Regions from separate parts of the Lysinibacillus sp. TE18511 genome, predicted to be linked through region 2. Evidence: riboswitches for the same ligand, from Rfam matches in the RefSeq annotation. Region 2 holds a riboswitch; the other holds the start of a gene.
What was found. A riboswitch is a leader RNA that binds a small molecule or an ion and turns the genes downstream of it on or off. The one in region 2 is predicted to bind thiamine pyrophosphate.
Positions count from the first base shown of each region.

Region 1: it holds a riboswitch for thiamine pyrophosphate, as region 2 does, so the genes downstream of both, thiT (energy-coupled thiamine transporter ThiT) here and thiW (energy coupling factor transporter S component ThiW) in region 2, are expected to answer to the same signal.

Region 1 covers NZ_JBSSFD010000045.1:6,971-11,190, reverse strand. The annotation lists gene ACVWXS_RS22085 (helix-turn-helix domain-containing protein) at 1-546, opposite strand, end outside; gene ACVWXS_RS22080 (hypothetical protein) at 848-1,180, opposite strand; TPP riboswitch at 1,305-1,412, shown strand; gene thiT (energy-coupled thiamine transporter ThiT) at 1,570-2,130, shown strand; gene map (type I methionyl aminopeptidase) at 2,409-3,164, shown strand; gene ACVWXS_RS22065 (hypothetical protein) at 3,191-3,904, opposite strand; gene ACVWXS_RS22060 (polyphosphate kinase 2 family protein) at 4,108-4,220, shown strand, end outside.
Region 2 covers NZ_JBSSFD010000003.1:177,932-182,151, forward strand. The annotation lists gene ACVWXS_RS03605 (VWA domain-containing protein) at 1-330, shown strand, start outside; gene ACVWXS_RS03610 (MarR family winged helix-turn-helix transcriptional regulator) at 509-937, shown strand; gene ACVWXS_RS03615 (EVE domain-containing protein) at 953-1,414, shown strand; gene thiW (energy coupling factor transporter S component ThiW) at 1,490-1,990, opposite strand; TPP riboswitch at 2,415-2,522, opposite strand; gene ACVWXS_RS03625 (MFS transporter) at 2,598-3,794, opposite strand; gene ACVWXS_RS03630 (ABC transporter substrate-binding protein) at 4,216-4,220, opposite strand, start outside.

The DNA.
Region 1 (4,220 bases), on a different contig from region 2:
TTGAGTAAATAATTTTGCATTTTCGATGGCAATCGAGGACTGATTTGCAAATGCTTGTAGCATTGTTAAATCACTATTCTCAAACTGTGTATCTCCTGAAAAGTTAACAATCGTTAACACGCCTATACATGAATTACTTTTATCAAGAAGCGGAGCACAAACAGCACTTTTCGGGTAAGTAAAATCACCGACTGCTTTTGTATAGTTTTCTTCATACTGTGGAAATAAATCGGCCATGTTTTCAGTTACATCATCGCTAGAGTGGAATCTAAATGCCTTCTTTTGAGAGAATACTTTTCCAGTCATCCCTTCATTTGAGGCAAGGTGAATTTTCTTCAAGTAAGCTAGATCATAACCAATAGCATGCTTAGCAATTAAACGATTTGTTTCTGTATTTAACATAAACAGCACACCTGCATCAGCACCTTTAATCACATGGAGTACTTCACTAATAAGTTTTTCTAACACTTGGTCTATATCGAGTGTTGAGGTTAGGACCTGCGCAGCGTTAACCAAGCTCATTAATTGTTTTTCGGTATTTATCATAAACAGCTCCTCATGTGTATTGCTAAATTTTATTTTACAGTGCCATATAGAAGATAGCGAACTGTTAATTAGCGAAAAATAAAGAATCTGCTGAAAAAAGTAAGCAGATTCTTGTTATTAACCCTATTTATAGATGTTTTTGGAGTGATTAGTCGTTGCTTTCTTTGTAGCGATTACTTTTTTTACAATCGGGATCACGATAGGTGCTAATTTTACGGCGGTTTTAACAACTTTAGATACTTTCATAAAAATAACAGCTCCTTTAACTATTAGTACTACCCGTTAAATACCGAAATGAAACTTATCGGATAACGCGAACGGCTTGAACAATATTCCAAATGACGATTCCTAGAGTGATGAGTAAGTAAATTGCCATTGAAGCAAACCAGATGATAAGAAACGTAGTGCTGTCTGAGTTCGAGTCAAAATTGTTAAATGATAAGGTTGAGAAAACAAAGACGGCAAAGAAGATAATTCCAAACACGAATGGAATTAAATGTGATATAAGTGCTCGGATAGAGTTTTTCTTTACGGAGTCATCTTTTGAAACAAAGTACACTACTAATGGCACAATAACAGGTGCGAACAAAATACTGAGATAACTAAAGGCAGATAAAATTTTTTGGTTCTCCATAGTTGTACCTCCTTTTTATATATTTACGCATGAAAAGCGGCAAAGTTTCAAAAAAATAAGTTGGAAGAGGTTGTAATCATCACCATGTTTTCGTACAATGAGGTTGTTCGAATAATTTAGATGTAACGACCACAAGGGGAGCTGATGATGTCAGCTGAGACTGGGCACGTAATGCCTTGACTCTTTGAACCTGTAAGTTAACGCTTGCGTAGGGATGTGGATAGAAACTGACACTTTTACGATGTGAGGCTCTGTCCTGGCATCGTTTTTCTTTATTCAGCCGAAAGCGTGCCGAATGAAGATGAAAGCTATTGATGTCAGATAGGGACATATCAGCGCATTTCTATTCCTTCTCTTGTATCCTACATCGGAACAAAGGAGAGAATAATATGGACAATAAACGATTATTAATGCTTGTGGAAATTGCGATATTCGCAGCGATTGGCCTTGTGCTCGATCAAGTTTCCTTTAAAGTATGGGCACAAGGTGGCTCTGTTAGCCTAGTGATGGTGCCAATTATTTTAATAGCATTCCGTTGGGGCCTTATTCCAGGGCTAACAACGGGCTTACTAATTGGTGTTATGCAGACAATGTTTGGTGCTACAATTGTACATTGGCTTCAAGGATTACTCGATTATGGTGTTGCCTTCACAGTAGTTGGTTTAGCGGCTGTTGTTCGCCAACCAGTGCTTGAAGCTGCTAAAAATTTAAACAAAACAAAAATGGCGCTTTATATTATTTTAGGAACTGTATTCGCAGGGTTTTTACGTTATGCTGCACATACAACTGCTGGCGCTGTATTTTTCTCAGAGTATGCTGGCGATCAAAATGCATGGATTTATTCAATCATCTATAATGGTACATATATGCTGCCAGCAACGGTTTTAACAGCAATTGTCGGAGTCCTGTTATTTACAGCAGCTCCTCAATTAATGCAACGAAAATCATAATTATTATGCCCTTCACATGAGTGGAGGGTTTTTTAGCCAGTTAGGGATGACATTTGTTGAAAAGTATACAATGTATATAAGTTGATCTTCGTTCCGACTGTACGCCCCTAGGAAAGCGCTCAGTCGGAACGGAAATCAACCACACGTTAAGATGATGAGCCTGTTTTTTAGCACTTTACAATTTATAATGGCATATAATAATTAAAGCGTTTAGCGTTTTTTGTATAAAAAGTTATGTTATATTAATGAATAGATATTAGATGAAAGGGACGTTAAAAATGATCGTAAAAACGCAAGAAGAGATTGAAGCCTTTAAAAAAATCGGCCGTATTTGTGCTGAAATTCGTGAAGCAATGAAGGCAGCTACAAAACCAGGTGTAACAACACTTGAACTAGATGAAATTGCAGGCCGTATGTTTGCTGAGGCAGGAGCAATTTCTGGACCTAAAGGGGAATATGATTTCCCAGGATACACATGTATTAGTGTGAATGAGGAAGTAGCACATGGTATTCCAGGTAAACGTGTGATTGAAGAGGGAGATATCGTAAACATTGATGTATCTGGTTCATTAAATGGCTACTTTGCAGATACGGGCATTTCATTTGTAGTTGGTGAAGGCTATGAAGATAAAGAAAAACTGTGTCGTGTAGCTAAAAGTGCTTTTGATCGTGCAATGACAAAAGTAAAAGCTGGCTCAAAATTAAACCAAATCGGAAAAGCTGTTGAACGTGAAGCATATGCCAATGATTTAACAGTGATTATGAACCTAACAGGTCACGGTTTAGGTCGTTCGTTACACGATGAGCCAAATCATATTTTAAACTATTATGATGCATGGGATTCTACAATTATGAAAGAGGGTATGGTGCTTGCAGTCGAGCCCTTCATCTCAGCTAAAGCGGAGCATATTGTCGAAGCTGGTGATGGCTGGACATTCGTTACGCCAGACAAATCATTAGTTGCCCAAATTGAGCATTCAGTTATCGTTACTAAAGACAAACCAATTATTTTAACTTCACTAGATGAACAATAAAAAAGCAAAAAATCCTGCAAACCAATTTATTTTTGGTAGGCAGGATTTTTTTTAATAAATAATATACCGACAAGTAGCACACCACATAAAAATAAGGCTGCCGTTGTCACAAGTAGCTCATCCAAACCATTATGTAATGCGACCCCAACATAGGACCAGATAAATACACTTGGATACATAATATCAAAATGGTGGAATCGAATATGTAGCGCTATTGCGACTCCGATTGTCAGTAAAATAACTGCCCAAAGTGGATTACTAAGGCCAAAACCGTTCCATTGATAAGATGTTAGCGTAAAGCTTACGTTAGTCATTAGTATAAATGTAACCCATGCCAAGTAAATCGAGAAGGGTATACGACCTGAAGGTGAGTTATCGCTGAGAGGATACGTATTGTACAACAAATATAAATACAGTACTAAAATAAACATACTGGCGATTGTCACGATAAATAGTTCGTGATGCCAAACAACAATTGTTAACGCCTGCATGATACATATGCTACTAAAGAGAACAGTCTGTTTAATAGTTGTCTTTTTAATATTCATGACTAACCAATAACCAAGTAACATGTAAATCACAATCCAAATCACATAGCTAGCATTAAAAGGTGCAAATATTACAGGAAAACGATTTGAGATTTCTAACGAAGATTGACCGTTTATTTTCATGAAATAGGATGTAAAGGTTAGGATAAGTGAGACAATAAAAGTTACTGTCATCAAAATAAATCGAGGCATGTTTTCCTCTCCCTTCGTGTTAAATTGTATAGGGAAAAGACAAATAAGTATAGGACTGTGACATAATAATTTCATTATAACGGAAAATTCCAACAATGTATCGTGTTATTTCGCCAAAATCATCTACAATTTACCATTTGCATAGGCATGCATATATTTCTTTAGTACAATAAGGGTATTCAACTGTAAGGAGTGAAGTTTTAATGACCCAAAATTTAAATAATCTAGATCTATCAATTGAACTAGATAAAAAAATGTATAAAAAGAAATTAAAAGTACTCCAATATGAAATGTTAAATGCTCAACAGTTTTTATT
Region 2 (4,220 bases):
AGTGTTCCTTATAGTGCTGAATATGAATTACGTCCAGTGAATGATAAGCTAGTAGAAGAATTGACGAAGCAAACAGGCGGCTCCATTTTGAAAGAGCCAAACGAAGTATTCCGTGAGTTTAGTAAAAAAGGTGCGGAACGTCAAAATATTGCAACATGGCTTCTATTAGCAGGTATGCTACTATTCTTCATCGATATTACCATTCGACGCTTTGGATGGAGCTTCCTAACAAGGCCAAGGAAGAAAGAGCAGACTGTAGAAGAAAAAACAATACAGGCAGAAGACACAAACGTTGCCCAGCTATTAAAGGGCATGAAAAAACGACCTTAATAATTTAAAACGATGGTTCGTTGCTTTTTTTAGCAATGAGCTGTCGTTTTTTTTGCTTGTAAAATCATGAAAAGCGAAATTAATCTTGTTATTAATGGGATTTAATGTAATAATTAATAATAGTAATAAAATATTACTATTATTTTTAAATACTATTATATATTTTGGAGGAGTTAACATGACCAATATTATGAATTCTTTTGGTTTTCTAAGTTTTAAGTTAGCGGAGGCTCTAGAGGAAAATCTCGAGACATATATTAGCGAAAAATATCAATTGAAATCCAGAGAAGTTGGAATAATGATTCTTGTAAAAGAAAAAAAACTTAGCCAAATTCAAATAGGGCAGATTTTAAAAATAGATAAAAACAGTGTCCGCTTTTTTATCGATGATCTAGAAGAAAGAAAATATGTTTATAGAGAGAAAAATCAAGAAAATAGAAGAGAGAATCTAATATGCCTTACAGAACAGGGAGAAAATGTGGCAGAAGAATTATTGAAGATCCTTTCAATTTCTGAGAATGATGTTTTAGACGTACTTTTATTGGAAGAACAAGAGCAATTGAAACACATATTGAAAAAAGTATATGAAAATCGTTCGCCAAAATAAAAGGAGGTGGAAGCTATGTCACTATATCCTACGACTGAAAGAGAACCGAAATATTGGATTGGCGTGGTATCTCTTAATCATGTGCAAAAAGGGGTTGAGGGAGGATTCGGCCAGTTGTGCCATGGTAAAGAAAGACCTTTGAAACGAATGAAAAAAGGAGACTGGATTATATATTATTCTCCTAAAAACAGTTTAGATGGTAATGAACCTGTAAGAGCCTTTACCGCAATTGGAAGAATAAAAGACGAGCGAATATACGAGTTCCAAATGACAGAAAATTTTATTCCTTTTAGAAGAGATATAGACTTTTATAAAGATGCAAAGTCTGTTCCAATAAAAAGGATCTTAGATTATTTAGAATTTGTAGAAGATAAATCGAAATATGGTTATAAATTCAGATTTGGTCATTTTGAAATAAGTAAAAAAGACTTTTTATTAATTGCTCATGAAATGGGATTGCCGCTAAAGTATGGGTGAATTTAGTTGAATTAAAACGTTACTTTCTTAATTAATTGCCATTAAGGAAGTAACGTTTTTAAATTGCCATAAATATTATTTAAGCAGAGTGTTAAGGTTAGTTACAAATATAGTCTTACGCAAATTGCTAGCTACGACAAGGCCTAAGATAGCACCAATCGTACTTGATGTTAGAAAGGCTGGCATAAAAAATAATGCTGCCACGGATGTCCCCATTAATAAATGTGCGTAGGGCACTGCAATGAGTGAGGCAATAATTCCTGTCCCGAATATTTCACCGACACCAGCTAGCCACATCTTGCCGCTGTATTTATAGGCAAGAGCTGCACACAAAGCACCAATGACGCTGCCAGGTATAGCTAATAATGAACCTGTGCCTGTTAAAATACGAATAATTGCTGTGATAAAGGCGACCATAACGGTTGGCACTGGTCCAAGAATGATAGCGCCAATAACATTAATGGCATGCTGTACTGGATAGGCACGCGCAATTCCAGTTGGTATTGAAACGAAGGTAGAACCTGCTACGGCAATTGCTACTAATAAGGCCATGATTGTTAATTTTCGGATTGACATAATTTCTACTCCTTTGAAATATGAATTTAATTGTTAATACCAGTAAATTTGAAGTCCCGCCGGTAAAACCGAGAACAGCGCCGCTAAAACTGTGAGTTGAGCCGGTAAAACCGAGAACAGCGCCGCTAAAACCGCGAGATGCGCCGGTAACCAAGAGAACAGCGCCGCTAAAACCGCGAGTTGCGCCGGTAATCAAGAGAATGGCGCCGCTAAAACCGCGAGTTGCGCCGGTAATCAAGAGAATGGCGCCGCTAAAACCGCGAGATGCGCCGGTAACCAAGAGAACATCGCCGCTAAAACCATGAGTCCCACCAGTAACCTTGGAAATAATGTTGCTAGATTGGCGAGCATTCTTAAAGTAAACTTACAAAAAAAGCCGCTTCCTAAAAAACAATAGGAAGCGGCCTTGCATTTACATATTAAAAAGCAAGTGTCGCCACTTCCCTCCGCTAGTGTGAACTAGATCAGGTTCAAAGGGTCCGTATATGATAATATACGTCTCAGCCTTTTAAAGACTCCCCTAGTGGTAATAAAAAAATTTAATTTAATTCTATCTTATTACATAATAATGTAGCATTCTACCAAAAATAGTCAATGATTTTTCTGCCTATTTTGTATCAGGATGCAACAGGTGTGGTGCTTTTTTCATCGTCCAAATAAGGGCAAGGAAGAAGCAAGCCATTAAAATAATAGCTCCGAAAATATAAGGACTGTTCATATTCCAATCGAATAATATACCTGCTAATGCAGGACCAATCATATTACCAAGGCTCATATATGCATTGTTCAGACCAGCCGCAAAGCCTTGTTCCGTCTCAGCAAGCTTCGAAATCAATGTGTTGACAGCTGGGCGAATCAATGTCGTAGCTGTAGAGAAGATTGTCGCTACAACTAAAATAAGCGCAAAGCCAGACACAAACAAAATTAAGAAAATTGATACGGCGGCAATAAATAAATTGACTAACACTACTTTCATTTCGCCGAAGCGATTAAACAGTGGTGTAATCACAAACATTTGTACAACAACACCAAAAGCACCACCTACAACTAAGATAATAGCGATATCAGTAGGTGTGTAATTGAACTTTTCTGTAACAAATAACGATAATGTTGTTTGGAAGTTAGCAATTCCGAATGAGAATACAAGCATGATAACGAGCATTACAAAGTAAGGCATTTGAACTGAACGAACCATTTGCTTTGCAAGGTTGTCTTGCTTCTGCATTTTTTGCGCTGTATTTGGTTTCTTGGAAGGTAATAAAAACAACGATAAAATAGCTGCTAAGATCGCTGCAACTCCAGCAGTATAGAATGGGAAATGTAAACTAACTTTTGATAGGAATCCACCGATACCTGGTCCAATCATAAAGCCTAGAGACATTGATGCACCTAGCATGCCCATTCCTTTACCACGTTCTTCATACGTTGTAACATCTGCCACAAAAGCCATGATAGGTGGGGCAACAAATGCAGAGCCAACGCCACCTAAAAAGCGTGCCAAGAAGAGCATCCACACATCTGTAGAAAGCCCGAAACCAATTTGGGCAAGTCCTGTAACTATAAGACCGAAAATAATGAGATTTTTCCGTCCATATTGATCCGAAAGATTCCCAGCAATTGGAGAAAATACGAATTGAGCCAAGGCGAACGTTGCAATCAACATGCCAAGAATTTGTCCGGCGGCACCAAATAGTTTTAAATACTCAGGCATAACAGGAATAATAATTCCAATACTCCCCATTGCGATAAACATATTAAACATTAAAATATACAAAGCCGCCTTATTGGACTTCTGCTGGGTCATCGAATACCCCCTTCTTTAATCAAATATACTACAGTCTACCACAAGGCTTGTACCTTTGCTATTGACTAGAAGTCTGAAATAAGGGAATTGGCTACTGATCACCCTCACTGCTTTAGCCTTGGAAGGTATTTGTAGTTTCCTGACCGTTCAAAGTCAACTGACTGCCAAGCCTTGAAGCAAACACTGATGGGGGAATAGCGAACTTTTCGGCAAAACTGTCGGGCATTTATTCTCATCTAAACTAGCAAAAAGCTGTTCTCGACGTTAGTAACGTGAGAACAGCTTTAACACTGACTTGCATCGGTAAAAACGCCACGTCCTGTGGCATTACCGAAATGACCGACATCGTGTCGGCCCTCGTGCAGGCCTAAGCACAAAGTCGATTCCTGACGCAATTATGCCGAGGCATAATTGATAGAGGTTATC